Regions from separate parts of the Brevibacillus schisleri genome, predicted to be linked through region 1. Evidence: riboswitches for the same ligand, from Rfam matches in the RefSeq annotation. Region 1 holds a riboswitch; each other region holds the start of a gene.

Region 1 (7,414 bases):
CTCCTTGGAAAAAAGTATGGAAATTGCCAAGGTAACAGGCAAGACCTTCTTGGGCTTTGAACAATCGGAATATGCAAAAGGCACTTATTTTAACAAGTACGTGACGAACGATTACAGCCCGCGGACGGAAAAAGCTAAGCTTCTCTTTGAAGGAATGCACATTCCGACGCCAGCGGATTGGGCGGATCTACAGCAAAAGGTGCAAAAGCATGGCGTTTATCATGCGTACCGTTTGGCGATTGCACCGACACAGAGCATTTCCTACATTCAGAATGCGACTTCTAGTGTGATGCCAATTGTTGAGCATATCGAAACGAGAACGTATGCCAACTCTACGACGTATTACCCGATGCCATACTTGTCGCAGGAAAACTATTTTTACTACAAATCGGCGTATGTCATCGACCAATTCAAAGTGATTGATCTGATTGCCGAAATTCAAGAGCACATCGACCAAGGAATTTCGACTGTGCTGCACGTGAACAGCAACATTTCAACCAGAGAGCTAGCTCGCTATTACATTTACGCAGCGAAAAAAGGTCTGAAGTCGCTCTACTATACGCGTACGAAGCATTTGACTGTAGAAGAGTGCATTAGCTGCGCAGTTTAGTGAACGAGATTCATAAAAGGAAAAGCATCAAGCAAAAAGAGAAGAGGAACGCCATATGAAAGCAGTCAATTGGAACAGGCCGGACGACGATTTTACGATGACGTTTTGGAATCAAAACATCATGCAGTTCTGGACGGATGATGAGATTCCGTTGTCAGATGACAAGATGGCCTGGATGGAGCTCAGTGCGACTGAACGGGATACGTATAAAAAAGTATTGGGCGGTCTCACCTTACTGGATACGGTTCAGGGTGGAGTAGGGATGCCGAAGATCATGGAGCATGTCGATGGACTGCAAAGAAAAGCGGTTCTCGCCTTTATGGGCATGATGGAGCAAATCCATGCCAAATCGTACAGCAGCATTTTTACAACGCTGGCATCGACAGAGGAGATTGACGGTATTTTTTCGTGGGTAGAAAACAATCCACACCTGCAAAAGAAAGCGGCCCTCATCTCCAAACGCTATCAGGAAATTGAGAAACCGAAAGACTTGTACATGGCGATGGTAGCGTCCGTCTTCCTGGAAAGCTATCTGTTTTACAGCGGCTTCTTCTATCCGCTATATTTGGCGGGGCAAGGAAAGATGACAAGCAGTGGGGAAATTATCGACCTGATTGTTCGTGACGAGAGCATCCACGGTCTCTATGTCGGCGTTCTCGCGCAAGAAGTCTATCAAGGCCTGAGTGTGGTCGAGCAGACCGCAGCAAAAGAGGAGCTGTATGCCCTTTTGCATGAGCTGCAAGAAAATGAAGAGGCCTATACGACTTCGTTGTATACCGAAATAGGCTTGGCTGACGAGGTTCATGCCTACGTGCGCTACAACGCGAACAAGGCATTGATGAATCTGGGGCTGGACCCGCTATTCCCGGAGGAAGAAGTGAACCCGATCGTGCTGAACGGCATTCGCACGCAGACGAAGCAGCATGACTTCTTCTCGAAAAAAGGAAATGGTTATGTCCGTACACTAAACGTAGAGCCGTTGACGGACGATGATTTTAGATTTTAGTATGACAAAAAATGGATTCTGTGTTACTGTATGAACAGTATGCTGCCCTGCTCGTTTTCTGGGGCACTTCACAGAACCATGATAATTTCATAGGAGTGGGAACAGGTTCTTTGGTTATCAAGTTCGACCAAGGATGAAAAGGGAAGTCGGTGAGAATCCGACACGGTCCCGCCACTGTATGAGGGGAGTCGGCACATTTATTAGCCACTGATCCAAACGGATTGGGAAGGCATGTGCAGATGATGATCCCAAAGTCAGGAGACCTGCCTGTTTCGACGACACTGCTTAACCTACGGGAGATAGGGAGGTGTTAGGATGCTGTGATCTCAGTGCTTATTTGGCATTTCTAACGTTCTTTTTGATCGTTGGAGATGCCTTTTTTATTGGGCGGATTCAAGTCAAGATCGAATGAAGAATGGAGAGGAAGCTCATGAAAAGCAGCAATTTGGGATATCCACGGATCGGGAAAAACCGCGAGTGGAAAAAGGCATTGGAAGCATTTTGGGCAGGCAGCATCGATGAGGCAAGCCTGATCCAGCAAATGGAGCAAATCCGTCACCAAAACCTGTTACGTCAGCAGGAAAAAGGGGTCGAGCTGATCCCTGTGGGTGATTTTACGTACTACGATCAAATGCTAGACATGGCTGTGATGTTTGGAATGGTCCCCAAGCGTTATGAATACGAGGGAGGCCCGGTTTCATTAGCCACATATTTCGCCATGGCTCGCGGTTCGAAGGAAGCTGTCGCCAGCGAAATGACGAAATGGTTTAACACGAACTACCATTACATCGTCCCGGAGTTCGGTGAAAGACAACCGGCCATAACCGAGAACAAACCTCTCCAGGCCTATTTGGAGGCCAAAGAAAAGTATGGCTTCATCGGAAAGCCTGTTATTGTAGGCCCGTATACTTTTGTCAAATTGTCTAAAGGATATGAGAAAAACGAATTTGAGATCGTCGTGGATCAACTCGTTCCGCTCTACATAGACGTTCTCCGGGAGTTAGAGCTGCACGGCGTGGAATGGGTGCAAATCGATGAGCCTGCATTTGTACTGGATGTTTCTGAGCAAGAACGCGCCATCATCAAGCGTATCTATACGCAAATCGGTCAAGCACTCCCGCATCTACAATGCATGCTGCAAACCTATTTTGAAGCGGTGGATTGGTACAAGGAGCTAGTTTCCTTACCGGTAAAAGGAATCGGTCTTGATTTTGTACACGGAGCGAAGCGCAATTTGACTCATCTAAAAACACACGGGTTTCCAGCAGACAAGATTCTCGCAGCGGGAATCATCGACGGTCGAAACATATGGCGTGCGTCCATTGAGGAGAAATGGGAGCTGGTCAATGAAATTTCCGAGATCGTTCCACTCGAAAAGCTGTGGCTGCAGCCATCTAGCAGTTTGTTGCACGTTCCTGTAACAGTTGAAGCAGAGAGCGAATTTCCAGAGGAAGTCGTGTCTGTATTGGCGTTTTCCGACGAAAAACTAGGGGAAGTACAGCTTTTAGTCCAAGGATTCCGATATGGTAAGTACGTCATTTCAAAAGAGATCGCTCAAAATGAAGCGGACTTGCTGAAGCTGGCATTATCTCCAGCAAGGAATCGTCAAGATGTGAAGAATGCTTTACGTCAAATCGCTGCTGCCAAACTTGAAAGAAGTGTTCCTTTTCTTGAACGTCGAGAGATTCAACAAAATACGTGGAAGCTGCCGCTGTTGCCAACGACCACAATCGGAAGCTTCCCGCAGACGGCAGAGGTTCGCCAAGCACGACAGCAGTTTAAAAAAGGGAACTGGACAGTGGAGCAATACGACGCTTTCATTCAGGCGCAAATCAAGGAATGGGTCAAAATACAAGAAGAGCTCGGTCTGGATGTCCTCGTCCATGGTGAGTTCGAACGAACCGATATGGTTGAGTATTTTGGCGAAAAGCTCGATGGCTTTTTGTTCACGAAAAACGGCTGGGTGCAGTCATATGGATCCCGCTGCGTGAAGCCACCTGTTATTTACGGAGATGTGGAGTTTGTGGCACCAATGACGGTCAAAGAAAGTGTGTATGCAAAATCATTGACCGCCAAACCAATGAAGGGTATGTTAACGGGCCCAGCAACTATTCTGAATTGGTCGTTTGCTCGAGACGATGTCTCCAGACAAGAAGTGTGCGAGCAAATCGCGTTGGCATTGCGAAAAGAAGTAGAAGCCTTGGAAGAAGCGGGGATTCTCATGATTCAAGTCGATGAACCAGCGCTGCGCGAAGGACTTCCGCTCAAAAAAGAAGAGCAAGCAGCTTATCTCGAGTGGGCTGTCAGAGCGTTTCGTCTAGCGACTTCCACTGTTGCGCCGAGCACCCAGATTCATACACATATGTGCTATTGCGAATTCCATGATTTCATGGATGTCATCAGCGAACTCGATGCCGATGTGATCTCGATTGAAACCTCACGCAGCCACGGAGAGCTCGTGTCTGTGTTCGAAACAGGTACGTATGATAAAAGCATCGGGCTCGGCGTATATGATATCCATAGCCCCCGAGTTCCAGCTGTTTCAGAAATGGAAGATATGGTATCACGAGGCGTACAAGTACTTCCACCGGACCAATTTTGGATAAACCCGGATTGCGGGCTGAAGACGAGAGGAAGAGAAGAAACCGTTCAGTCATTACGAAACATGGTTGCGGCAACGAAGGCGATTCGGAATCGTTTGACAGCTCAGTCGGGAAGGTGAACGCGATGTATGAGAGGAGCCACACAAATGATGACAGAAGCACGACCGATCCAACAATCGAGAACCTTTTTGACTGATCTCGTCTTTCCGCCGGATACCAATCACCACCATACCATTTTCGGTGGAAAAGTCATGGCCTATGTAGATAAAATTGCCTGCATCGCAGCTATGCGACATTGCCGTAAGCCTGTTGTCACTGCGTCCAGCGATTCATTTGATTTTCTCGCGCCAATCAAGACAGGGGAAGCGATCAACCTGGAGGCATATGTCACTTGGACCCATAAGACATCGATGGAAGTATTCGTGAGAGTGGAAGCGGAGAACTTGTTGACCGGGGAAAAGCGCATGACAGCACGCGCGTATCTGACGATGATTGCCCTCGATGATCAAGGAAAGCCGACGATCGTGCCTGGTGTCATTCCTGATACTGAGGAAGAGCGCATTCAGTATGAAAAAGCGAAGGAACGTCATGTATTGAGAAGGAAGCGGAAGGTAGAGATGTAAGGGGGAACACTTTCACCCCTATAACGAATAGATGCCTCTGATGACCTTGGTTGCAACAGGTCACCGGAGGCATTTTTGTTATGACTATTTAGAAAGTCGTTTTCTACCACTGGATTAATTCCCGCTTCCGTACGATTTACCTTTTCGTCTATGGCTAACTCCTTTAAATGGGGTGCTCTGGTAATTTTACGATTTAGTAAGATTGTATTCTGTATTGTAAGACAGCAGTCATTCAATTATTTAAAGATAACGTGTATGTTTAAGTCATGAAACCGACTTGGGGAGTTGAAAAGATAAAGGTAGGTAAGGTATTTAATCTAAATAAATATTTTCAATGAGGAGATTCTGCATGAATAAAATAAATTCGTATACAAGAATAGACATTATGGATTACTTACGAGGATTTGCCTTGATTGGGGTACTTCTTGTGAATAGTTTTCAGGTCATGAATAATGTGTCGAATTATAATGAATTACATGCTGGACTGAATTATATTTTTAACAGTAAATTTTATCCAATTCTATTTTTCTTATTTGGACTTGGAAGCTACTTTTTTATGAATCGATCCCAACAACAAATAAAGAACCGTTACCATCTGTTTTTCCGCAGAATCTGCTTCTTATTTATACTAGGACTGATCCATACATTTTATGCACCGTCAGGTATTCATGATGTGCTGATGCAGTACGCTGTACTTGGCCTATTTATAGCTCTGTTTTTTAAAACAAATCAATGGACGAACTTAGTTGTAACGATAATCCTAATCATTTTGTCTATCGTAACTGCCTTTTGTCAACCGTATTATGGGGAGAGAATTGCATGGCTAGAACTTTTCTCAGCAATTAGTAAATGGTTATCTCTGATGATGATAGGTTTTACCATGGGCCAATTTAAAATAATTGAAAATATCTATGGGAAAGTAAAGCATGTTTTGATTTTTTAAATTGGGATCATTTGTGCTTATGTCATTTTTATATTTTGTAAATATCTCAGTAGAGATTACTCCAGCAGGCATTGAAATACTAGATGATTATTTAGTTTCCTCGATGATGGTAAGCATCCTTATTATTTCTCTGCAATGGAATCAGATAAAAGCTATATTGTCTCCATTAAAATTATATGGACAAATGTCCTTAACAAATTATCTTGCACAAAGTGCCTTACTAATTGTTTTTAGCTCCATGATTAGTATTCATTCTTTGCTTACTTTCTTAATCATTCATTTCTACTCACTGGTAGCTCCATATGGTTAAAGTATTTTAAGATGGGACCGGTTGAACTGTTATTACGATCTTTCACTTATTGGAGTAAAGTTCAAATAAAAAAGACTAGGCAAGTTGAGAAATAAGCGAAATACGATATAGCTTGAGGGCTGGGTACCTGAGCAAATCATTGAAAAAGATGGGGATATTGGGATTTTGACCACCGCTTATACGGCAAAAGAGCTAAATGTGGACGCTGGTGATCGCGTAGTCTGTATGCATGAGTTGAATGGCTGGAGCTGGTGTGAATTAGAGAGTACAGGGGAATGCGGCTGAGTTCCAAATGAATGTCTCAGTACGGAATGAAAAGAGAAGAGAAGAGAAGGGGCCTTCCAACTGTGGGGCTGTTGACAAATTGCCGTAGAGATAGGGGTTTCTGGGAATCGTGTAGAAATCATTTCTATACGGTTCTTTTTATTTTGGAGGGCTATCTCATGATGGGAATCGATGGAGACAAACAGCACCAGTTTATGTTCTTAAATTTGGATGATCTTGTACCCGAGAATCATTTTTTACGTGTTGTTCGTAATAAGATTGATTTTTCTTTTATCTATGAGAAAGTGCAACACTTATACTCGCCTGTAGGTCGTCGCTCAGTTGATCCAGTTTTGTTAATGAAAATGATCCTTATCGGGTATCTTTATGGCATCCCTTCCGAAAGGAAGTTGGAACAAGAAATCCAAGTGAATTTGGCCTATCGATGGTTTTTAGGATTGGACTTAACTGACACTGTTCCCGATCATTCCACACTGAGCCAGAACCGCCGTCGTAGATTTAAAGAAAGTCATATTTTTCAGGAGATCTTCGATCACATCGTCTCGGAATGTATTCGAACTGGTTTAGTTACTGGGGAAATAATTGTTGTTGATTCTACTCACATCAAAGCGAATGCATCGATTAATAGGTCAGAAAAAGTTTTAGTGGAGAAAAAGCCTACTGAGTACCTTGAAGAGCTAGAAAAGGAAGCACGGAGAATTAAAAAAGACAGAGATAACGATCCCACTAGGAAAAAACGAGGAAGAAAACCTAAAACCTCTCCTCCTGAGAAGGAAGTAAAACAGAGCACAACAGACCCGGAGTCAGGTTTATTGAACCGTCCTAATAAACCCAAGGGATTTCACTATTTAGCGCATACCAGTGTGGACGTTAAGCATGGAATCATAACTGATATACACGTTACGGCTGCTAATGTGAATGACCACGAACCATTTATAAAGCGATTACAGATACAAAAAGAGAAATTTGGTTTACATATTGGCAAAGTAGGCGCAGATAAAGGGTATGATCGCTCTGGAGTACACCATGAATTA
Region 2 (7,414 bases), 790 kb from region 1:
CCAATTTTGGTAAGGAAAGCGCCCCATCTCCAACACCTCTCGAACGCGAAAGCCCACTGGCGGCAGCCCCTCTTGCTCCAATACAGCCAGTATTTTGGCAAGCTCTTTACGTGGATAGGAATGAAGCTTTTTCTCCTGAAGCAAAATGTCTCCTGCATCTGCCTTAATGACCCCTGAAATCATTTTCAGCAAGGTGGATTTACCGCTTCCATTTGGTCCGATAATGCCAAAAAATTCTCCCTTGTCCACGCAAAAATCGATTCCGTGCAAAACTGGCGTATCCTGATACGATTTTTGCAAGCTGTGCACATTGATCATTGCATACGTTACCTCTTCCTAAAGCGTTTATTTTGCTTTAATAAATACGCGAAAAACGGTGCACCCAGAAATGCTGTCACGACACCGAGCGGGATTTCCGTTGGACTTAGCAGCATTCTGGCGAGAGTATCGGCCCACAGCACATAAATACCACCGCAGATCGCAGCCATTGGCAGTAAAATTCGATGGTCAGGACCGACAAGCATACGGACGAGGTGCGGTACCACTAGGCCAACGAACCCGATAATTCCCGCGATAGAAACCGCCGCTGCCGTCAGAAGAGTCGAGACGACCAAAACCACCAGCTTCGTTCGATCTACATGGACGCCGAGATGCGCAGCCTGCCGCTCGCCTAACGCAAATAGGTTCAAGGAACGTGCATAGCTTACCAGCACCATTCCGCCTATGACCAAGTACGGAATCAAGACATACGTGAAGGCCCAGCCCCGAAATGACAGGCTGCCCATCAGCCAGAACACGATCTCATTCACCGTCTGGTCGGATAGCGACACCATAAAGGAAACGAGTGAGCCGAGAAAAGCCTGCACCACAACACCAGACAAAATCAGGGTCTCCGTTTGCAGCTTTCCTTGCGTGTTCGCGAGTCCGAGTACGATCCATAAACTGAGCAGTCCTGTAAGAAAAGCGACAACAGGCGTGCTCCATGCACCCAAAAAGCTGATTTGCAAGCCAAACAGGATCAAAAAGGCTGCTCCGACAGCAGAACCTGATGCCACGCCCATCGTAAACGGATCTGCGAGAGGATTTCGCAAAACTCCCTGAAAACCCGCTCCCGCAAGAGACAAGCAGGCGCCAATCAAAACAGCCAATACAACGCGTGGAAAACGAACCTTCATGACAATTTGCTCAGATGACTCCGGCCACGTTACGGTGATCCACTCAGACAAGCCCGAGATTTGATGGAGCAGGATGAGCCATACTTGCGAAATGGGGAGATGTGCCGCCCCCATCGAGATGCTGATGACTATTGATGCCAGAAGGACGAGAAAGCTGACTCCTCCCCATATGAACAATCGTTTCTTCATTTTATTTCACCAAGTCTGGGTAAATCGCCTTCGCTACTTCGATCAAGCCTTGTGTAATACGCGGACCGGGACGGGACAAAATATTTTGGTCCATGCCAAAGATTTGTTTTTCACGAATCGCCTTCATTTTATCCCAGCCATTACGCTTGGCGATCATATCCTCCAGCTTGACGCCAGTCTTTTCATCGGTAATTCCGCTCGCATACAAAATGACGTCTGGATCGTTTTGCAAAATCTTTTCTTCACTGATCGGATTCCAGCCCTGTGTGTCAGAAGCAATGTTTGTCGCTCCAGCCAGTGTGATGAGTTCGTCCATGAATTCACCTTTTCCGACTGTCCAGCCTGGGGAAAATTCAAGGTATACCTTTTTCTTCTCTTCCGGTTTTACATGTTTCACTGCATCTTGAACGTACGCGATATCCTTCTTCATTTGCGCGACGACTTTTTCGGCTTGTTCTTGTTTGTTAGTGATCACTCCCATCGCTAACACATTGTTTAGGATGTCATCCATCTTTGTCGGATGGGTAATGTAGACGGGCATCCCGAGTGATTTGAGCTTGTCAGCCACTGGCTTCTCCATCGAAATCCCACCGACGACCATATCTGGCGTTTGAGCGAGAATCGCTTCTTCATTCGGTTTGACGACGCCGCCAATTTTCGGTTTTGCCTTCGCCGCTTCTGGATAATCATCATAGTCCGAGACAGCTACAATCCGATTTTCCAAGCCTAATGCGAACAAAATCTCTGTCTCGGCAGGTGATGTGGAGACGATTCGCTCAGGAGCTTTTGCAAAGGTTACTTCTTTTCCTGTCGCATCCTTGACTGTCAACGGATACGTAGTTTGTTTTGCAGGCTGCTCGGCTGTATTCTCTTGCGGTGCTGTCTGCGGTGCACTTGTTTGTCCACCAGGTGCTGGCTGGCTGTTATCGTTACCCGCACAACCTGCGAGGCTCGCCGCAACTAGTAGTGGGATCATGAATCGCAATGAACGTTTCATATGTAGAACTTCCTTTCTGCGTGTCTGATTGACTGTACCTTCCAATAAAAAAAGCGACCCTTGCTTCCATTCGGAAATCAAAGGGTCGGTACCTCAGGGCAAACAGACAGGACTGCTTCCTGAAATAGGCCGATCCTTTCCGCGAAGGCAACAGGCACGAAAACAAACAGGCAGGTCTCCTGGCTTACGGCTGAGTAACGAGCCGATTTACAGTGGCGGGACCGCGTCGGATTTTCACCGACTTCCCTTTTCACCCGATCTTTTTGAGAAAAGACGAGGCACCTATTTGCTGTTACGTTTGAAATTGTCACAGTCCATGACTCATCCTACATCATAGCATTCCTTGGGTGAAAAAAGAATGACAAACACGTAAGCTATTACTTTCTTGTCTGCTAAAAATGAAAGCGCCTGAACAAAGGGTTCAGGCAAATGGAATGCTTTTGGCAAAGCTTTTACCCTCGTTTGTGCAAATAATCCAGAATGCCCATGGCGCACACCTGTAAATCGAGCTTGAGTACTCCGAAAACTTCGTGGTCATCATTGATGCCTTGTGACTGTAGATGCTCCGAGACTCGTTCCAATAACTTACGAGACAGGTCAGCATATGTTTGTCCAGCAGCAAGTGTTGATTCTCCTTCCGCCACAAACACAGGGAGCCACTCACGTATTTGGCGGTACACATCGTCTACCTGTTCAGACATCCCAAAATGACCAAAGTAAATGCAATTCAGCTTGCGCGCTTCAAATCGACGTAGAGACGCTAACATGGCATCTGGGTCAAACTGATTCGGAGAAGTAGATGGCAGCACGAGGTGTATACCGTCCTTTTTAAGCTGCGGATAAAGTACACCTGCCGTATCACCTGTGAACATGCCGCGGCTAACGGGATCGTAGATGCTGAAATGATGATTGGCATGACCTGGCGAATCCAGAAACTCCAACATGCAATTCGCCCCGATCTTTAGTGTATCTCCGTCTCCACGAATCAAAATTCGCTCTTCGGGAACAGCCTCAATCGGATCAAACAATCGATCAAAATCATCATGGTACACCGCTCTCGCCCCTGCGATCAGTCGGCTTGGATCAACGAGGTGACGTGCACCCTTTGGATGGACGACGATCTTTGCGTTTGGGCAATCCTTTAGAAAAAGTCCCACTCCTCCCGCATGATCCAAATGAATGTGCGTCACGATGATGTATTTTACTTGTTCCGGGGTAAAACCGAGCTTGGCGAGGCCGGTCTTGATGTATGGGACGGAGGGGCTTGGCCCTGTTTCGACCAAAGTCAGTTCTTCTTCAGCGATGACATATGTCCCCGTGCGTTCCGCCCAGCCCATATCGAAACCGTCTATTAAATGGATGCGCTCCCCTAAGTAAATTGGCTGTGATGATTGCATGTAAATGCTCCTCCTTTTCAAAAACCATTTTATTGAGGGAATATTTACACTTTATCATCAATTTTGGACGAACTGGGAAAAACAACACAAATTCTTCATATTTTCATCGTAATATGAGGGTAGTAAAAACAATTCCTTTACCTGGAGGGGTGCAAAATGGGTCAGCTTTTTTCTGAGTTAAGACCTGAGCATGAGAAGTTTATCAAGAAGCAGCGAATGTTCTTCGTTGCCTCTGCTCCTATGGACACAGATGGTCACGTGAATCTTTCACCGAAAGGGTACGATTCCTTTCGCATCATATCGCCTACCGAGGTGGCCTATTTAGACCTGACCGGAAGCGGAAACGAAACCAGTGCACATCTACAGGAAAATGGCCGGATTACTCTCATGTTTTGTGCATTTGAAGGCCCCCCTCTGATCATGCGCTTATTCGGCAAAGGAACGGTTATTCTCCCAGATTCGCCTCGGTGGGATGAGCTCGTAAAAGACTTCCCGCTTCTGCCCGGTGCTCGTCAAATCATTACCGTAAACGTACAGGAAGTAAAGACTTCTTGCGGCTGGGCTATCCCCTTCTATTCCTACTCAAAAGAACGCGACACCCTTCAGAAATGGACTTTGGCTAAAGACGAGCAGGAACTGCTTGCTTATCAAAAGGAAAACAACGTAGTAAGCATGGATGGATTGCCAACACCATTGGGACAAAAGCTTTTTCCCGCAGTAGGTGGGGATAACGAAGCGTAAAATGCAAAGAAGCTGCCTTGCTCGCAGCTTCTTTGTTTGAAAACTCTTTACTTGCTGGTATAAATGACCACTGCATCGCGGAGAAACGCGGCTACACCTGGCTGTTCCTTGTCATAGTAAGCAGTAAAGCGCGGGTCATCGACGTACATCTGGGCAACACCTGCGTGCCCTTCCTTGCTGTAACTGTCCCAATAAAAGCTGAGCCATTGACGGTGAAGATCTGCTGCTTTTTGCGCAAGCTCATGAGCAGGATCTCCCGTCGCAAAGGCCTTTGCCAACGTCTCATGCAGTTCTTCATTTAACTGCTCAAGTGCGGCGTACTCCTGCTCGGTCATTCCTTTTATTTTCTGATTGGATTTGTCAACCTGCTCACTTCCATATTTTGCACGAATTTCTTCTCCGTATTGTGCCTCGTTGTCGTCAATCAACTTCTGCTTGAAGCCTTCAAATTTTTGTTTGTCACTCATCGTTTTGGTCCCCTCTCTTTGTGCTAATGTCAAATCGACATTGGCGATTAACGCATCCAATTGCGCTCGCCTTTCCAGGAGCTTCTCGCGGTGCTCCCACAGTGCTCGGTCAGCATCAAAGGTTGGTGAATCCAGGATCTCCTTGATCTCCTCCAAGCTCACACCCAGCTCGCGGTAAAAAAGGATTTGCTGCAATCGATCAACCTCAAGCTGTCCGTAAATGCGATACCCTGACGAATTGATTCTCGCCGGCTTGAGAAGCTCAATTTCATCGTAGTATCGGAGCGTCCGGGTGCTGACACCCGCCAGGAGTCCTAGCTTTTGCACCGTATATTCCATGTTCATTCCTCCTGACAAATTGATCGTACACATTTACGGACCGTCAATGTCAAACACATTTTCAGCATAAAATTGGCGTTACTCTCTATCCATAATTTGTTAAAATATAGATAACGCCATACAAGGGGGGACTTCGATGCTCTATATCATCGGTTTCATTGTAGCCGTAGTCGGTGCCGGATGGGGATTAACAGGGTTGCTTAGCCTCAAAGCCAGAGATAAACATGCCATCACGCATTACAGTGACGATGCTTATGCCCAGCAAACCTTGTTCCAGATGCACAATAATCCTAGCCAAGGAATGTAGAAATAAAAAATGGCTGCCCGCATCCTGTGCATGGCAGCCACCTTTCTTTTTACAGAGCTTGGAATGTATCAGTCAATACCGGTACGATTTGCTTCTTACGGGAGACAACGCCCTTCAGAACAGCTTTGTTGTCTACCAATGTTACTTGGTACGCTTTTTCTACCACTTGTGTTGCGCTACCAAGAGCGATCGCAACAGAATCGTTGTTCAAGATATCCGTTACAACAAACACGAACAGGTCCAAACCTTTTTCAGCGATGTTTGCATTCATAGCTGCTTCCAGTTCGCCTTGGCGTGCAAGTACATCATTGACATCTACTGCATTTACTTGTGCGATTTCTACTTTCGCATTACCCATTTGGAATTCTTTTGCATCCAATGTGAGCAATTGTTCGATTGTTTTGTCGCTCAGGTCTGCCCCCGCTTTGAGCATGTCCAGACCGTATGCTTCCAGATTGACACCTGCGATTTCAGCCAGCTCATGAGCAGCCGCCACATCTTGCTCCGTGCAAGTTGGGGATTTCAACAGCAACGTATCCGAAATGATAGCAGAAAGCATCAATCCCGCCATCTCTTTTGGAATGTCTACGCCGTTTTCTTTGTACATTTTCTTCAAAATGGTAGTCGTGCATCCAACCGGTTCGGCACGGAAGTAGAGAGGATTGCTCGTCTCAAAGTTCGCAATACGGTGATGGTCGATCACTTCTACCACTTGCACTTGCTCAATGTCATTCGCACTTTGTTGGCGCTCATTGTGGTCTACAAGGATGACTTCATTTACTTCATTCGCCACGGTTTCTACGAGGCGCGGCTCTTTTACTTGGAAGTAATTCAACACAAACGCAGTTTCGCTGCTGATTACACCGAGGCGTACAGGCTCTACATTCGCGCCCAATTTTGTTTTCAAGTCAGCGTACACAAGCGCTGAACAAATGGAATCTGTGTCTGGATTTTTATGACCGAAGATTAGTTTTTTTTCCATCATCCATACTCCTTAATCGTAATTTGGCTTCCAAATTATACCACAGCTTAGAGGATATGCCCAAGATACATTATAGGTTCAAATCGGATCATTGAAAATACGATTTTGAAGATCAATCAGGAATGAACGGGAGGCGATGTGAGATGAAAGTGGCAGCACTGTATGACATTCACGGGAATGCCCCTGCACTACAGGCTGTATTGGTAGAACTGGAAGCAGTGAAGCCTGATCTTATTGTCATCGGGGGTGATACGATCTCAGGCCCGATGCCCGTCCAAACACTTGAAATGCTCTTCCAATTGGATACACCCTTGCAATTCATCCGTGGTAATGGCGAGCGTGAAGTACTTCTCACATTTGACGGAGAGGCTCAGGCTTTGGAAATGTCCGATTCTGTCCGAGAAATCACGTCATGGGTTGCGGAGCAATTGAGCCGCTCTGATCGTGACTTTCTGGCGCAACTCCCTCTTACCTACACGTTAACACGCGAGAATTATGAGGACGTACTCTTCTGCCATGCCATTCCCACCAATGATGAAGATATTTTCACCCCACTCACTCCTGATACAGTTGTGGCCACTTACTTTGAGCGAACGCTGCAACGAATAGTCATCTGCGGTCATACGCATGTCCAATTTGAACGTCGCCTTGGCGATCTGCGTATCCTCAATGCAGGAAGTGTGGGCATGCCGTTTGCCAACAAACCAGGGGCATATTGGTTACTTCTTGATGGTGACAGCTACGAGCATCGCTTTACACCCTATGACATAGAGGCTGCTGCAAAACAAATCGCTTCCACGAACTATCCGCAAGCCCAGAA
Region 3 (7,414 bases), 2.0 Mb from region 1:
TCTTCAATGATAAACACTTGAGGAAATTTTTTAAGCTCAGAGTGTAGCTTTGGCTGTTTAACCTTGCCTATGCCCGCCAACTTCATAGCGCATTTTTCTACATATTTGTTGAGCTTGGCTTTGTTTTTACCATGATTTTCTCCCTTAAATGTAATAATGTGAAGTTTACTCAATTGATTTCAGCTCCTTAGTTTATTTCTTGGTCACAGGCCTAGTGATAATAAGCAAACAGAAAAACCACCCGGCGTCCCGAGTGGCTTGGTTCCTATTTGCTTGTCTCCATTTTATCAGAGAGTCATGTTTGCTTTCTGAATGATCCATTAGTGTAAACTTTTGTAACTAAGTGTCAATTACATCTCCTATTGAAGGACGTGACAGGTTGCGAGGTCCGCTCTCCCTATTGCAGTCCGATTTGCGACTTTACTTGCAGAATTCCGCCTTGGAAAGAAAAATTCGCATTTGCTCCAATCGACCCTTCTCCCTTATACATGTAGACGATCGTGTGTCCTTCCTCTCCCTTTTTCCCAACCTCAGCAAGCAGTTCACCTTCTCCGCCCACTATTTTTTTCACTTCCTCCAAGCTCATCCCATTTTCAATCTGTTCAAATTCACTCTTCGTGATCGTTGCTTTCTCTGTCTCTGCAGGAGCAGTCGCTTCTTGTGTTGGTGTAGCTGGCGCGGTTGCTTCAGCTGGAGCCGTGCCAGCTGGCGTTGTTGGCACAGGTTCTACCGTATTCGTTGATTGCCCGGAGCTACATCCAGCCAACATGATGGCGAAAGCCACTATGAAAAAAGCCATTTTTTTCAAAGAAATTCCCCCTTAATTGAAATAAATCTCTCCTACCATAATCCAAAATATGACTACCAACAAGAATAACAGCCTGACAATTCTCGACAAATACGAATGATACACCCAAGACTCTTCTGGCATAAGAATACAAAAAGAGCCTCGTACAAGGCTCCCTTTGCGTTGTTATTACCCTTTTACATAAAGCTGGTACATCTCAGTTTCTTCATCAGTTGCTTTTGCGATTCGAAAAGCTTCTTCCACGCTTTTCTTGTTTTGAATTACCTCGTAGAAAAAGCGCAGGGCGAACATCAGCGCAGAACTTCCGTCCGGGTAATCATCTGGCCCGATATACGTATGGCAACCACTGTCTAGAAAGGCCTTCGCTAATTCGGGATCACCAAGCGAGCATCCGTTACCTAAAACGATTTTTCCATCCAGCTTGGCAAAACGTCTAACCTCGTCAGGACCAAAATTATCCTTTGGTTCTCCTTCCTCGTAAACGTCCTCGCCCAGCTCTGGCATGATGAAGCTTCCCTCATCGCCATGGAAATTCAGAATAATCATGTCGGTATTTGGGTAGAGGTCGCTTCCATTCAATACATCGATCAAATCGCTTGGTCGACCAATCCAGTACGTAAAAACTCGAGCTCCAAAATACTCAAGTGTATTTCGGATTGCTTGGCTATCCTGGTCCGTATCCGGACCGACTACTAGGGCAACATTCATTTCAGGTTTACTCATTGTGATATTCCTCCATTTTGTTGTAAGTGGTTTTTATTTATGGGTAAACAAAACCATTTACATGGAGGGGGTCGGGCCAACTGGTGAATGGCAAGACGTTACTTCTTAATCATCAAGTAGGAAAACTCCTCTTCAATTGGAATATTTTATAAATTTTCAGTAGTATATCACCCAAAACTTGGCGTGTAAAGTTTCTCTAACTATGCAAATCCTTTTTTGATTTTGGACTTTATGTCACGATACAGCTCCCCGTATGTAATCGCATGCTCGATATGCGAATAGGAAAGAACGGAATCGCCATCCTTGCTCTCGCAGCAAGCAAAGAACAGGCTTTCCATCAGATTGTGATTTTCGATGGAATTGGTAATATGAACGCACTCCTCAATCGAATCCTGAGCGTCATGCTTGTAAAAAAGAAACGTCCCTTCTTTGAACGCCCCTTTTTTATTGGCGTCTTTCCAGATGAGCATGCCTAAGGTAATAAAGTACCCTTCCTGAAAGCGGATGACGCCTGTAATGACCGAATTAATCGTAGTCGGAATGATCGCAATCGAGTCATTGAGCTGATTGACGTATTCATACAACACTTTATTGGATTCTCGAAGATCAGCGATTGGTACATGAAGAAGCTGCTTGTCTCTTAATTTTTCTACGAGTTGCTGAACGCATAGCGTCTTATTCAAAGTTGAAATCACAACCTCATCACTTCCCCCATTGTAAGTAAGTGCCTTCTTTACGTTATTCGTGATGAATGGACATATCCCTACAAAATTCGTACAAATCTTCTTACCTTTTCAGCGGAATTCAAGTTTTCCCATATTTTATTTTTTTTACCACAACCAATCAAACAAACAAGCGTATAAACTATCAGATTGGTTTAGGGGGTTACGGTTGTGAAACTCGCGGAAGCGTTAATCATTCGTGCCGATTATCAAAAGCGAATCGAACAGTTGGGGGACCGCTTGCACCGCAGCGCAAAGGTCCAGGAAGGTGAACAGCCTCCAGAAAATCCTGACGATCTCTTATCTGAGCTGTATCAGTTGTTTGACCAGCTCGAGCATATTGTTCAGCAAATCAATCGAACCAATGCGTCTTGCCGCTTTAACGAAACAATGACGCTCTCCGCTGCGTTAACCAAACGTGATGTTCTCGGTTCAAAACGCAATGAGCTGGCCGACCTGATCAAAGCAGCTACAGTCAAGCATGATCGCTACAGCCGTTCGGAGGTCAAGGTTTGCTCGACTGTTAATATTGCTCAGTTGCAAAAGAAAGTCGACGAGCTGTCCAAGCAGTACCGGGAACTGGATGCAAGCATTCAACAATTCAACTGGTTAACGGAGCTGCAAGAAACCTGACGTAAGAGACATGGAAGTCGGTAGTCTGTCTGCAAAAGGCGAACACGTCCCCATTCAACAGGGTTAATGTTGAAAACTCATTGGTCGGGTCGAGGGGCAACCCTGAGGGTTCAAATCCCTCTCTCACATAAGAAGCCCAGTAATGTGACATGAGTAATGCGTACTTGGTATTGTAACTACCGTGTGTTGATTTTGTCTGACAGACGAGGGTGGGTACGGGGATCATTCCATGTAAAAAAGCCCTTCACGCCTTTATGTGGCGAGAAGGGCTTCTTGGCGCAAATTTACGCCTTTCCTTTTAGGTAATCATCCTTTATCTTCTTTTCCTGTTCAGCGGTAGTCATGTCTTTCTCCAACACTTGATACATCAGTTCATCCTTCACTTGGCGAGGGATTCCTTTTTCCTGATGATTCGGGACAGATGAACTCGAGACAGAGTCATGTTCCATACTGCTTACCTCCATGGCTTTTTGGGGTTAGCTTACCCGAAAGCGCCCACTCCATTCACCACACCCGCTGAACACTTAGCATTTTTCGCAGCTCGTCGACCGAACGTGGAATATTTCCGCCCAACTCTCGCTTCCACTGCTCAGGCAGTGCCTCCCACACATCCACGAGCAACGGCATACCTAGATGAAGGCTTTCCAGCATGTCTCTGTTTTCCAATGCCTCCTGCGGATCTCCCGCGAACACAAGCCTGCCTTCATCCATGATGCAAATCCACTCGGCCCATTCAAACGCAATATCCATATCGTGTGTTGCCATCAAAACAGTCGTTCCTTGCCGATGAATGGCATCGAGCTCCCGCAGCAAATTTTTGGTCTGATAGCGATCCAGATACGCAGTAGGCTCGTCCAATAGCAGAAGCTCCGGCTCCATGACCATGACCCCCGCGAGTGCCAGTCTCCGTTTTTGTCCCAGGCTCAAATGATGAATCGGAGCTTCTGCCAGCTCTCTTAACCCGAATGCATCCAGCACCTTTTCTACCTTTGCCCGGATTACGTCCACGGGCAGCTTCTGATTGCATAAACCGTAGGATATATCTTCCGCGACTGTGCTTGCGATCAACTGATGCTCGGGATCTTGAAAGACCAAGCCTACCTTTTGCGTCATCTCTTGCAATACGGCTCGTTTGTAGACAATGGGTTTCCCCTTCCACAGCACCTGTCCCTTCTGTGGCTCGATAATCCCGTTTCCATGCAAGAACAGGGTCGACTTCCCACAGCCATTCCGCCCCAAAAGAACACATTTTTTCCCCTCTGGAATCCATAAGGACAGCCCTGACAGGACTGGTCCCCGCCCTCCTGGATACGTGTACTGCAAATCGATGAACTCCAACAACCGTGATGTCATAACCGCCAACCTCCTGTCCACCACTCAAGCAGCACCAGCAGGATACAGCCTGCGATTGATTCCCACTCATAGCGGCGCGAGCGGGCATGGGAATGAAACGAGAGCACCTGCATGCTCTCCCCGAAACCTCTTGCCGCCATTCCTTTGTGCAGGGCTTCGTATTTGCGCATCGCTCTGACAAACAATTGCGCAACGAGAACCCCTGCATCCCGAAGTGTCGCCCGGAAGCCGCGATGACCTCCGCGCGAACGTTGGGCAATCCAGAGCTGGTGAGAAATCGTTACCAACACAAAAATAAACCGATACATGATCATTAATAAATCAGTCACAAGAACAGGCATATGAAGCCGCCGAAGCACCTGCAAGATTTCGGCAAACGGCACGGTAAACAAAAGGAAAGCAAAGCAAGATAAGCTCGCCATGGTCCGCCAAAATAAAATCCAAACTTTACTGAAGGAGGACATCGGCACATAGAGCACATACGTACCGAATTCCCATGCTGCCGCGACCTGGACCTGTACTCCTCCTGCTCTCGCCCCTTCAATCAATAGAGCAGGGAGCCCCGCCGCGAAAAACGAGAGTGACACGATCATAAAGGCACAGTAGATACGGACAGGAATACGGGCATACACCACTACCCATATCGTCATCCAAACAACGACCGCCATCTGCATCCATACATGTCCCACCAGGACGAGCAGTAACATTGCACTCGCCAGCAATAGCTTATGAGCTGGCGGCAGATGTTTTAGCCTGTTTTGATAAGAGAGAGAATCAAGCTGCAATCCGTTCATTTTTTCCGTTTATCCAGCCGACCTTTGTACAAGCCCACGGCGTAGCCAACCACTCCCGCTCCCAACGCCGCCTGCACCGCAAACAATAGACTCTCCGTCTCTCCCCCTGGCGGTTCTATCAGCGGTTGAAACCATGGTTCGTAGTTCGGAGCGATTTCCTTGATCGCTTCCTCTGCCACGCCGTCTGCGCCTCCAAATTCCGAGTCCTGCACTAGTAACAGCGGGACAGTAGCCAGTACGATTACCCCCAAGAGTAAAAGCCAGTTCCATCCTTTTTTCACAGCGATTCCTCCCGTTTGAGCAAACGAAGCTGTGTAAGCTCTTTTGCGTTATAAGATAACAACCAGTTCCAAACAAGAACGGTCAACAGACCTTCACTAATAGCGAGCGGTACTTGCGTGAACGCAAAGATTCCTGCGAATTTGGCAAACGAAGCCAACACTCCGCCAGATTCAGCTGGAAATGCGAGTGCCAGTTGAAGCGAAGTCACCACATAGGTAGCGAGATCAGCCAAAGCCGCCGCCGCAAAAACCGCCAGACGCTGACTTCCGGCCACTTTCATGATCAGCCAATAGATTCCGTATGCCACCATAGGTCCTACCACAGCCATGGATACAGCATTTGCCCCTAGCGTAGTCAAACCCCCATGTGCCAAAAGCAAGGCTTGAAACAAGAGCACCATACTCCCTAACACAGACATCGCAAAAGGCCCAAACATAATGGCGCCAAGGCCCGTTCCAGTCGGGTGAGAGCTGCTGCCTGTAACCGAAGGGATTTTCAATGCAGATAAAACAAAGGCAAATGCTCCTGCAACGCCAATAAGGAGCTTCATCTCGGGATGTTCTTTTACAATCTTGTTAATCGAGCGAATCCCAAGAATAAAGAATGGCAAGAACACAGCCCACCAAAATAAGGCCCAGGATAATGGCAAATACCCTTCCATGATGTGCATTGCATGTCCTGTCTCAGGTTCATTGAGCAAAAAATACAAGACAAAGCCCGCGATCATCAAACAAGTAGATACGAGACGAGATCGATTCATGTTTATCCTCCTTCACTGGCTTTCATTCTTTCCTCCAAACAAAAAAATCCCATCCATCAGTGGACGAGATGTGCACACAAAACAACAGACTGACTAGACAGCCTCATTGCCTCGTATTCACCGCTCCTTTCCGCGAAGGTTCTGTGGGTGTGGCTACTAGGTAGGTCTCCTGGCTTCCAGATCCATGCGCTCCTTGTCCTTCCCCATACGAAGATGAGTGGTTTCCTTCTCAAAGAGAGCTCCCTGGTTACAGTGGCGGGACCGCTCGGGACTTTCACCCGATTCCCTGTTACCCTTTATGCGTCACATAAAGGCACCTAACGCCGACTATATGCAATTGACTGACAATTCATGTTTGTCCCACATCATTATACCGGATCACTACATAAATCGGAAGAATATAAGCAAAAACGCATAAGTAGATGACCCACTACAAACGGAACCATCTACCTATGCGTACTTTGTTCTATCTATTCTTTTGCGTCTACGCCAATTACTTCACTAATATGTTTAAAACCATCGCGTTGCATGAGCTTGAGCAGTTTTTTGTTGATTTGTTTGGCGATACCTGGGCCCTGATAAATCATCCCCGTATACACCTGAACAAGACTGGCTCCTGCCCGGATTTTCGCGTAGGCGTCTTCCCCATTATAAATACCGCCGACACCAATGATTGGTACCTTGTCTCCTACTTCTTGATAAATCTCCTTCACCCAAGCTGTGGAACGCTCTGTAAGAGGTCTACCGCTCAGTCCGCCCGCTTCCTCGGCAAAGCGATGACCAGAGACGGCCTCGCGTGACAGTGTCGTATTGGTCGCAATAATTCCGGAAATGCCTTCTTCTACAGCAGCGTGAACAACATCGCGCATGTGCTCATCTGACATGTCTGGCGCTACTTTCAGCAAGATCGGCTTTTTCTTGATGGAACGCCCTTCCATTTCGGTTGCCTTTTCTTTTACTGCACGCACCAAATGACGCAAGCTCTCCGTTTCCTGCAAGTCACGCAGATTCGGGGTATTCGGAGAGCTGATGTTAATGACGAAATAGTGACCGTATGCATAGAGCATGTCCATACATTTGCTATAATCGACGGCCGCTTCTTCATTCGGCGTTACTTTGTTTTTCCCAATGTTAATCCCAATCGGAACATCTGAGTATGCGTAATCGACCAAATGCTGGGAAGCCAGATACGCACCGTGATTGTTGAAGCCCATCCGGTTAATGACAGCTTGATGTTCCGGCAATCGGAACAATCGGGGCTTTGGATTGCCTGGCTGCCCCTGCGGCGTCAATGTCCCGATTTCCACAAACCCAAAACCAAGAGCACCCAACGCATGAT
Region 4 (7,414 bases), 1.4 Mb from region 1:
GTTGAGTGCCTTTCGCAGACTCATCTCCGGTACAAAAGCATCCTCGACGAACACGGCTGCCACGATGGAATGCACGCCCCCCTGCTGAAACCGTGGCAAATACTCCGTCTCGATCATTTTGGTTCGACCGTATCCACGCTGAATCTCCACATCCATCAGCAGATCAAAATGCCCATCCAGAACGTGAACACCGTCATGAAATTTGCGCGCCTGTTCTCTCGTTACTTCCGTCATACGGGTCATCTCCCATCTTGTTCTATGGATTTTTCTTATCGAGATAGTTGTAAACCGTGAATTTGGATATATCCAACAATTTCGCGACGTATCGCACGGCTCCTTTGATCAATAAAAGAACCTTTGCATCTAACAGGTAAAACCCCGACAGTTGGAGCGAAGTTCTCTTCCGCTTTTACTGCCGTTGGCTTAACAAAAAAGGACGCCGACTAGGGGCTGTTGACAAAAAGGGTTAGGGACCCAATGCCCTAACCCTTTTGCCGTTTTTTCACTTATACGTCGTCGGATTGTTTTGTTTCGTAACCTGTGATTAGTTTGCTTTTATCATTCGTTTAATGTTAATTGCCATTGCAGAAAAGAGGCAGTGTTCGGATACATTTCGAATGCCTCTTTTGTATGTTTCTTTTAAGTTATGCTGCCTTTTCATTGTACCGAAGGTACCCTCGCACCATATTCTTCTTTGCCTTTGGATAACACTGTACTCTTGGCTTTGCTTCCTTGCTTGGTTGCGTTCTTTAGCCTCTTGGAATAATGGTCTTTCTATTGTTTTGCGAGATGCGGTTTGTCCAAAACATTGTTGGCGTAACTCACAGGACTTACAGTCCTTTGTTTGGGCAGCATAAATTTTGCTATAACTTTGTTTCCAACTGTGCCACTTAACATGAGTAAATTGAAGTGCCTTGCCATTCGAGCAATAATAGGCATCGTTCATTTCATCAAATGTAAATTGTACTGACCTTTCGGTCTGATCAATAACACCTTTTATCGGAGAGATATAACCGGTTATCTTTAAATTTTCTAATTCATGGTGTACTCCAGAGCGATCATACCCTTTATCTGCGCCTACTTTGCCAATATGTAAACCAAATTTCTCTTTTTGTATCTGTAATCGCTTTATAAATGGTTCGTGGTCATTCACATTAGCAGCCGTAACGTGTATATCAGTTATGATTCCATGCTTAACGTCCACACTGGTATGCGCTAAATAGTGAAATCCCTTGGGTTTATTAGGACGGTTCAATAAACCTGACTCCGGGTCTGTTGTGCTCTGTTTTACTTCCTTCTCAGGAGGAGAGGTTTTAGGTTTTCTTCCTCGTTTTTTCCTAGTGGGATCGTTATCTCTGTCTTTTTTAATTCTCCGTGCTTCCTTTTCTAGCTCTTCAAGGTACTCAGTAGGCTTTTTCTCCACTAAAACTTTTTCTGACCTATTAATCGATGCATTCGCTTTGATGTGAGTAGAATCAACAACAATTATTTCCCCAGTAACTAAACCAGTTCGAATACATTCCGAGACGATGTGATCGAAGATCTCCTGAAAAATATGACTTTCTTTAAATCTACGACGGCGGTTCTGGCTCAGTGTGGAATGATCGGGAACAGTGTCAGTTAAGTCCAATCCTAAAAACCATCGATAGGCCAAATTCACTTGGATTTCTTGTTCCAACTTCCTTTCGGAAGGGATGCCATAAAGATACCCGATAAGGATCATTTTCATTAACAAAACTGGATCAACTGAGCGACGACCTACAGGCGAGTATAAGTGTTGCACTTTCTCATAGATAAAAGAAAAATCAATCTTATTACGAACAACACGTAAAAAATGATTCTCGGGTACAAGATCATCCAAATTTAAGAACATAAACTGGTGCTGTTTGTCTCCATCGATTCCCATCATGAGATAGCCCTCCAAAATAAAAAGAACCGTATAGAAATGATTTCTACACGATTCCCAGAAACCCCTATCTCTACGGCAATTTGTCAACAGCCCCGACTAGGCATCCCCTCTTATGAAAATCAAAGAAACTCAACTTGTCCCCCGTCAGTTGACTCCACTTATTACCTTCTGGATAGATGGCTTCACACGGATCGCTTCCGAGTAGAAATATACATGCTTTTTTCCAGTAATAGGATGGGTCGTCACTTCTGTCTCTACTCCGAAAACATCCCGGATCAGAGTGGGTGTCAAGACCTCCTCTGGCGTCCCTGATGTAACGATTTCCCCGTCACAGATCACGTACAGACGATCACAGTACATCGCTGCAATATTGAGATCATGCAACGAGGACAACACTGTAATCCCAAGATTTTTGACCAGATCCATCACCTGCAACTGGTATCGAACATCCAAATGGTTCGTCGGTTCGTCAAGGACAAGGAACTGGGCTTGCTGCACCAAAGCTCTGGCAATTAACACCCGCTGCTTCTCTCCACCCGATAAACTGAAAAAGCTGCGATCGGCATATGTTTGCATCCCTACCCGCTGTAGTGCTTCTTCACAAATCTGAAGGTCTTCTGCGTTATCAGACTGAAATAGTCGTTTATGCGGAGCACGTCCCATATTCACGATTTCGGTTACCGAAAAATCAAATTCAACAGAGGACTCCTGCCGTACTGCTGCCATTCGCTGAGCGTTTTGACGCGAGGTTAACTTGTATACGTCGTCGCCATCCAGTGAGATCCATCCCGAACGCGGCTTCAGTACCCGATAAATACTTTTTAGCAATGTGGACTTCCCACTGCCATTCGGCCCGATCAGTCCCACAAACTCTCCAGAGCGCACCTCCAGACTGACGTTGCGCAGGATTCCCTTTTTCTCCAGTTCGACCGATATATTCTCAACCTGCAAATTCATCGTCCGCTACCTCCAAAGGAATAAGAACTCCGCAACATCAACCAGATAAAGAATGGACCACCACATAGCGCTGTCAAAATACCGATCGGCAGCTCCTCCGGTGCAAATGCAAGCCTGGCGACTACATCAACCCAGATGAGAAATATCGCGCCAAACAAAGCGCTGACAGGCAGGACACGTCTGTGATCTGATCCGACCATCACACGGACAATATGGGGCATCATTAATCCGACAAAACCGATTGATCCCGCGATGGACACGATCACCCCCGTGAGTAGTGCCGTGATCACCAGGAGAAGCTTGCGGAATTGTACCGTATTAACCCCCAGTGTTCCCGCTGACTCCTCGCCCATCAGCATCGCATTGAGCGAGCGGTATTGGGCCATTAAGACGATGAGACAGATGACAACAATCAATGTAGGGATCGTCAGGTACTCCCATTTGCCGCCAGCCAGACTGCCACTCAACCAAAACAGGACCGTTCCAATTCCATGCTCATTCGGTGCTGAAAACACAAGGAGACTGGTAATGGCCGACAAGATCGCAGATATCGCAATTCCAGCCATGAGCAGGCGTACCGTCGAGTTTTGTCCTCCAATACGAGATAGCGTAAAAATGAGAATGATGGACACGAGAGAGCCTGTAAAAGCGCCAAAGGTTAACGCATATTGCCCGTACATGCTGAATGCTCCGAAAATAATTACGGAAGTAGCTCCAACGGAAGCACCTGAAGATACGCCTAACACATACGGGTCAGCCAGGGAGTTGCGAACCAACGATTGGATCGCTACTCCCACGACAGACAGACCTGCGCCGACGATCGCCCCCAAGAGTACACGCGGAAAGCGAATATCCCAAATAATTGTTTGCTCCCCTTGGGACCAGTCCACCTCAATCCATTGGGTCAACATCGGAATTTTTGATAAGGCAATTTTCCATACCGTAGTCGGTTTAATCTCCACCGATCCGAGCGTAACTGCGAACGTAATCGAGAGGAAGAGTCCGACCAATAAAGTAATGATGATAGAAGGTAACTTGATCTGTTGCAGTGCTATTCCCTCCCTTAAAAGGGGCGTACTCTATTTGAATTTATCCGGGTAGAGTCCTTCCGCCAAAATTTTCAGCGCAATCGGTGCTCGAACGCCTTCAGAAGCCGCAGACAATGGCAATACAACCAGTCGTTGATTTTTAATCGCCGGGATATCCGCCAGTTCTTTTTTGGTCAAAAGGAAATTACGCTTTTGCTCAACAGTTCTATCCCCGTAGTCTACGATAATAATCACGTCTGGATTGCGACTCACTACTTGCTCCCAATTGACCTCTGCCCAACCCTTTTGAATATCGTCAAAAATGTTCTTGCCGCCAGCCGTTTTGATTAAGGACGTCATGTAGTTGTTGGCTGCTGTGAATGGCTTATCTTCCCCGTTGTCGTACACGAATACTTTAAGTGGCTCGTCCACCTTGCCAATTTTGCTAATCGTTTGATCCATTTCACTCTTCATTTTATGGATCAAATCATTGGCTTTGTCCTCCACACGGAAAATGCGTCCGATGTTCGTAATATCCGCGAACACATCGTCGATCGTTGGACCAGGCTTGTTAGACGATTCTTGCAGATACGATTTGATGCCGACCTTTTCCAAATCCTGCATCGTTCCTACGCCCTTTTCGCCGAAACCGCTTTTCCATCCGGCGTACACGAAGTCTGGGTTCGCTGCCAACAGCACTTCTTTCGTAGGATACTTGTCAGACAGGACCGGAATCTTGTCATAATCTGCTTTTAACGCTGGAAGGATTTCATCGTCCAGGTAAGCGGTTCCGACCATTTTATCAGCCAGGCCCAACGCCAACATGATTTCGGTGACGTGTTGGTTCAATGTCACGGCACGTTCAGGTGCTGTTGGATAGGTCATTTCGATGCCATTATTGGTGAGTGTTACAGGCTTGCTCTCTGCTGCTGGAGCAGCGGTTTGTTCTGTTTTGGCTGGAGCCTGCGTTGTCGTAGTGGAGCCGCATGCCGAAACCAAAAGCATGGCAGCTGTCATGATACCGAAAGCTAGTCCTTTCATTACTGTATGTGTTTTGATTGTATGAAACATCTGTAATCCCCTTTTTCTTTTATAAATGTTGTAGTAAACCAATTGCTTCCACAAAAAAAGCACCCCCCATTTCAATCGGGAGGTGCATGACAAACGTAGATATAGCCATAATAGGCGCAAAGGCGCCCTTTCATAGACTGTTTCCACATCTGCCCCATCCTCGTGGGTCGATTGTAAATGATCGCATGGCAGGTCTCCTGGCTTACGGATCAACACACCCAGCTACCTTCCCATTTTTTGTCTCGCAAAAAACAGTGGCTATTCGCTAGGCGCTCCTCGTTACAGTGGCGGGACCGCGCCGGTTTTTCACCGGACTTCCCTTTTAAGCTGACGGCATATGCCATCCAGCACCATTCGATACGTATTCAATTTTTCCAACTTATTCATCCGTTAATAGAAGTCAGTTTTTTCGGGAACTGCGTGAGTATTTCAACGCCCGTTTCCGTAACCAATACATCGTCTTCAATCCGCACGCCACCTACTCCTGGCAAATAGATGCCCGGCTCGATGGTAAAGACCATTCCTGGACGAAGCACTTCTTGGTTCTGGCTGTGAACAGACGGATATTCGTGTACATCCATCCCTAGTCCATGCCCAAGGCGGTGCATGAAGTATTCTCCGTAGCCTTTTGCGGTGATAACATCGCGAGCGGTTTTATCCAAATGCGCAAAGGTCACACCCGGACGAATCTCAGCAATTGCCGCTTCGTTAGCAGCCAATACTGTCTCGTAAATTTCTTGTAGCTGGGCGCTGATCTCGCCTACAGCAAAGGTACGCGTAATATCGGATACATATCCGTTCGCAGCTACCCCGATATCAAACAAAAGCAAGTCGCCTTCTAGCACCTGGCGCGTTCCTGGCTTCCCATGTGGCAAAGCGGACTTCTCCCCTGCCAATACCATGGACGTAAAGGATGGACCTTCTGCACCCCAGCGCTTCATCTGGAATTCCAGCTCAGCTACGATTTCTGTCTCGGTCATGCCTGTCTTGACTTTTTTCAGGGTCTCCCGCAAGGAATCCTCGACCAACTGAACAGCGTGCTTCAGACGATCCACTTCGTCCGCAGATTTGATCAAACGCATTTCACGGAGTGGCTCTTCCACGTCTACATAGCTCGACGCCAGAACAACTTGTCCAAGTGCTTCATAGCGCTCGACAGTCATATGACTTTTTTCAATTCCAAGCTTCGCCAAGTTCGCTGGTAACACTTGCTTGAGGATTTCATACGGGTTTTGGATATCCGTATGTGTATGGATATCTTGAACGAACGAAGCCTCTGCTGCTGCCTCACGATCAAGAGCAGGTACAATTAAGGAAGGCTTTCCTTCAGCAGGAATAACAAGACCCATAAAACGTTCATGTGGGTCAGTAAAAAATCCGGTCAAATAGTAGACGTGCTTGGGAGAGGTAATCAACACCGCGTTCAGCTCTTGCTCTGTCAAAAACGTGTGGAGCTTCGAAATGCGCTCTTGAAACAACTTCTTCACCCTGCTTTCACCAATTATTCTATTGCGAGAATACCACTTCCCCATCAAAAAAAGAAGAGTTCAATTGCAAAATCTACTTCGGATCGGACAACCTAAGGGTGGGGTGAAAACAAAAATGGAACAAATACTCGTCCATCAGGATGGCAAGCAGTTTGCTTTTCACATATCGGGGAAAGGCCAGCCGTTATTGTGTATCCATGCGCCATGCATCGGCTCTATCAATTTTGTTTATCAGCAAGCACTCGCAGATACTTTTCAGCTCATTGTCCCTGATTTGCCCGGACATGGTGACAGTTCGCCCATGGAGAAGCCCTATTCTATTGGGGAATTGGCAGAACGACTCCATAAGCTGATCCCATCACTCGGCATAGAGCGTCCCTTTATTTTGGGGTACTCCCAAGGTGCTTCTATCGCCCTTGAATATTGTCTTCGCTATCCTGATCATGCACGAGGCGGTATACTCGTGAGCGGTTTTTCCGAAGTGAATGACCTGTATTTGCATGGACGATTTTGGATGGCGCAGGCATTGTCGATGCTTCACGGAGTCCCTCTTCTTGCCCGTTCCATTGCCTCCTCACATGTCAATAGCCCAGAAATGCAGGAAAAATGGACGGCGCACGCCTCCAAAACAGATCCCACCAGCTTAAAATACCTTTACGGTGCCGGTCATCGCTATCAATGTACAGAGCGTCTAGGCGAGATCCAGCTTCCGATTTTACTTGCCTATGGCGAACAAGATAAACGTATGCATCATTATGCGCAAATGCTTACGATGAAATTGCCAAAAGCAAGACTCGAGATGATCCCAAACGTAAGGCATCAGGTAATCACGAAAGCTGCGCCTGCTTTCAATCAGTTGTGCCGCACCTTCATGGAAGAAGGATAAATAAGAAAAGACAGAAGGACGGTATCTCCATTCCCTTCTGTCTTTTTCAATTGGACTAGCTCTTCATCCGCGGGTC

What was found. A riboswitch is a leader RNA that binds a small molecule or an ion and turns the genes downstream of it on or off. The one in region 1 is predicted to bind cobalamin.
Region 2: linked by a shared signal. The riboswitch ahead of ACUUHJ_RS20685 (ABC transporter substrate-binding protein) and the one ahead of metE (5-methyltetrahydropteroyltriglutamate--homocysteine S-methyltransferase) in region 1 are both predicted to bind cobalamin.
Region 3: linked by a shared signal. The riboswitch ahead of ACUUHJ_RS26460 (energy-coupling factor ABC transporter permease) and the one ahead of metE (5-methyltetrahydropteroyltriglutamate--homocysteine S-methyltransferase) in region 1 are both predicted to bind cobalamin.
Region 4: linked by a shared signal. The riboswitch ahead of ACUUHJ_RS11095 (ABC transporter substrate-binding protein) and the one ahead of metE (5-methyltetrahydropteroyltriglutamate--homocysteine S-methyltransferase) in region 1 are both predicted to bind cobalamin.

Annotation. Positions count from the first base shown of each region.
Region 1 covers NZ_JBVNDM010000001.1:3,585,047-3,592,460, reverse strand. The annotation lists gene nrdE (class 1b ribonucleoside-diphosphate reductase subunit alpha) at 1-610, shown strand, start outside; gene nrdF (class 1b ribonucleoside-diphosphate reductase subunit beta) at 666-1,616, shown strand; cobalamin riboswitch at 1,703-1,901, shown strand; gene metE (5-methyltetrahydropteroyltriglutamate--homocysteine S-methyltransferase) at 2,047-4,338, shown strand; gene ACUUHJ_RS16765 (acyl-CoA thioesterase) at 4,348-4,842, shown strand; gene ACUUHJ_RS16760 (heparan-alpha-glucosaminide N-acetyltransferase domain-containing protein) at 5,192-5,785, shown strand; gene ACUUHJ_RS16755 (DUF418 domain-containing protein) at 5,805-6,095, shown strand; partial or broken gene ACUUHJ_RS16750 (DUF418 domain-containing protein) at 6,071-6,190, shown strand; gene ACUUHJ_RS16745 (SH3 domain-containing protein) at 6,261-6,380, shown strand; gene ACUUHJ_RS16740 (IS1182 family transposase) at 6,539-7,414, shown strand, end outside.
Region 2 covers NZ_JBVNDM010000001.1:4,371,683-4,379,096, forward strand. The annotation lists gene ACUUHJ_RS20675 (ABC transporter ATP-binding protein) at 1-318, opposite strand, end outside; gene ACUUHJ_RS20680 (FecCD family ABC transporter permease) at 327-1,364, opposite strand; gene ACUUHJ_RS20685 (ABC transporter substrate-binding protein) at 1,366-2,361, opposite strand; cobalamin riboswitch at 2,514-2,662, opposite strand; gene ACUUHJ_RS20690 (MBL fold metallo-hydrolase) at 2,814-3,758, opposite strand; gene ACUUHJ_RS20695 (pyridoxamine 5'-phosphate oxidase family protein) at 3,915-4,499, shown strand; gene ACUUHJ_RS20700 (MerR family transcriptional regulator) at 4,547-5,305, opposite strand; gene ACUUHJ_RS20705 (hypothetical protein) at 5,442-5,612, shown strand; gene ACUUHJ_RS20710 (manganese-dependent inorganic pyrophosphatase) at 5,662-6,594, opposite strand; gene ACUUHJ_RS20715 (metallophosphoesterase family protein) at 6,738-7,414, shown strand, end outside.
Region 3 covers NZ_JBVNDM010000001.1:5,555,941-5,563,354, forward strand. The annotation lists gene ACUUHJ_RS26415 (S8 family serine peptidase) at 1-173, opposite strand, end outside; gene ACUUHJ_RS26420 (hypothetical protein) at 398-799, opposite strand; gene ACUUHJ_RS26425 (delta-aminolevulinic acid dehydratase) at 977-1,531, opposite strand; gene ACUUHJ_RS26430 (hypothetical protein) at 1,732-2,226, opposite strand; gene ACUUHJ_RS26435 (DIP1984 family protein) at 2,425-2,886, shown strand; gene ACUUHJ_RS26440 (hypothetical protein) at 3,171-3,335, opposite strand; gene ACUUHJ_RS26445 (energy-coupling factor ABC transporter ATP-binding protein) at 3,391-4,239, opposite strand; gene cbiQ (cobalt ECF transporter T component CbiQ) at 4,236-5,033, opposite strand; gene ACUUHJ_RS26455 (energy-coupling factor ABC transporter substrate-binding protein) at 5,030-5,314, opposite strand; gene ACUUHJ_RS26460 (energy-coupling factor ABC transporter permease) at 5,311-6,075, opposite strand; cobalamin riboswitch at 6,218-6,411, opposite strand; gene ACUUHJ_RS26465 (quinone-dependent dihydroorotate dehydrogenase) at 6,546-7,414, opposite strand, start outside.
Region 4 covers NZ_JBVNDM010000001.1:2,230,321-2,237,734, reverse strand. The annotation lists gene ACUUHJ_RS11120 (dipeptidase) at 1-234, opposite strand, end outside; gene ACUUHJ_RS11115 (helix-turn-helix domain-containing protein) at 257-331, opposite strand; gene ACUUHJ_RS11110 (IS1182 family transposase) at 545-1,909, opposite strand; gene ACUUHJ_RS11105 (heme ABC transporter ATP-binding protein) at 2,054-2,866, opposite strand; gene ACUUHJ_RS11100 (FecCD family ABC transporter permease) at 2,863-3,921, opposite strand; gene ACUUHJ_RS11095 (ABC transporter substrate-binding protein) at 3,946-4,965, opposite strand; cobalamin riboswitch at 5,136-5,335, opposite strand; gene ACUUHJ_RS11090 (M24 family metallopeptidase) at 5,349-6,443, opposite strand; gene ACUUHJ_RS11085 (alpha/beta fold hydrolase) at 6,568-7,338, shown strand; gene ACUUHJ_RS11080 (ABC transporter permease) at 7,394-7,414, opposite strand, start outside.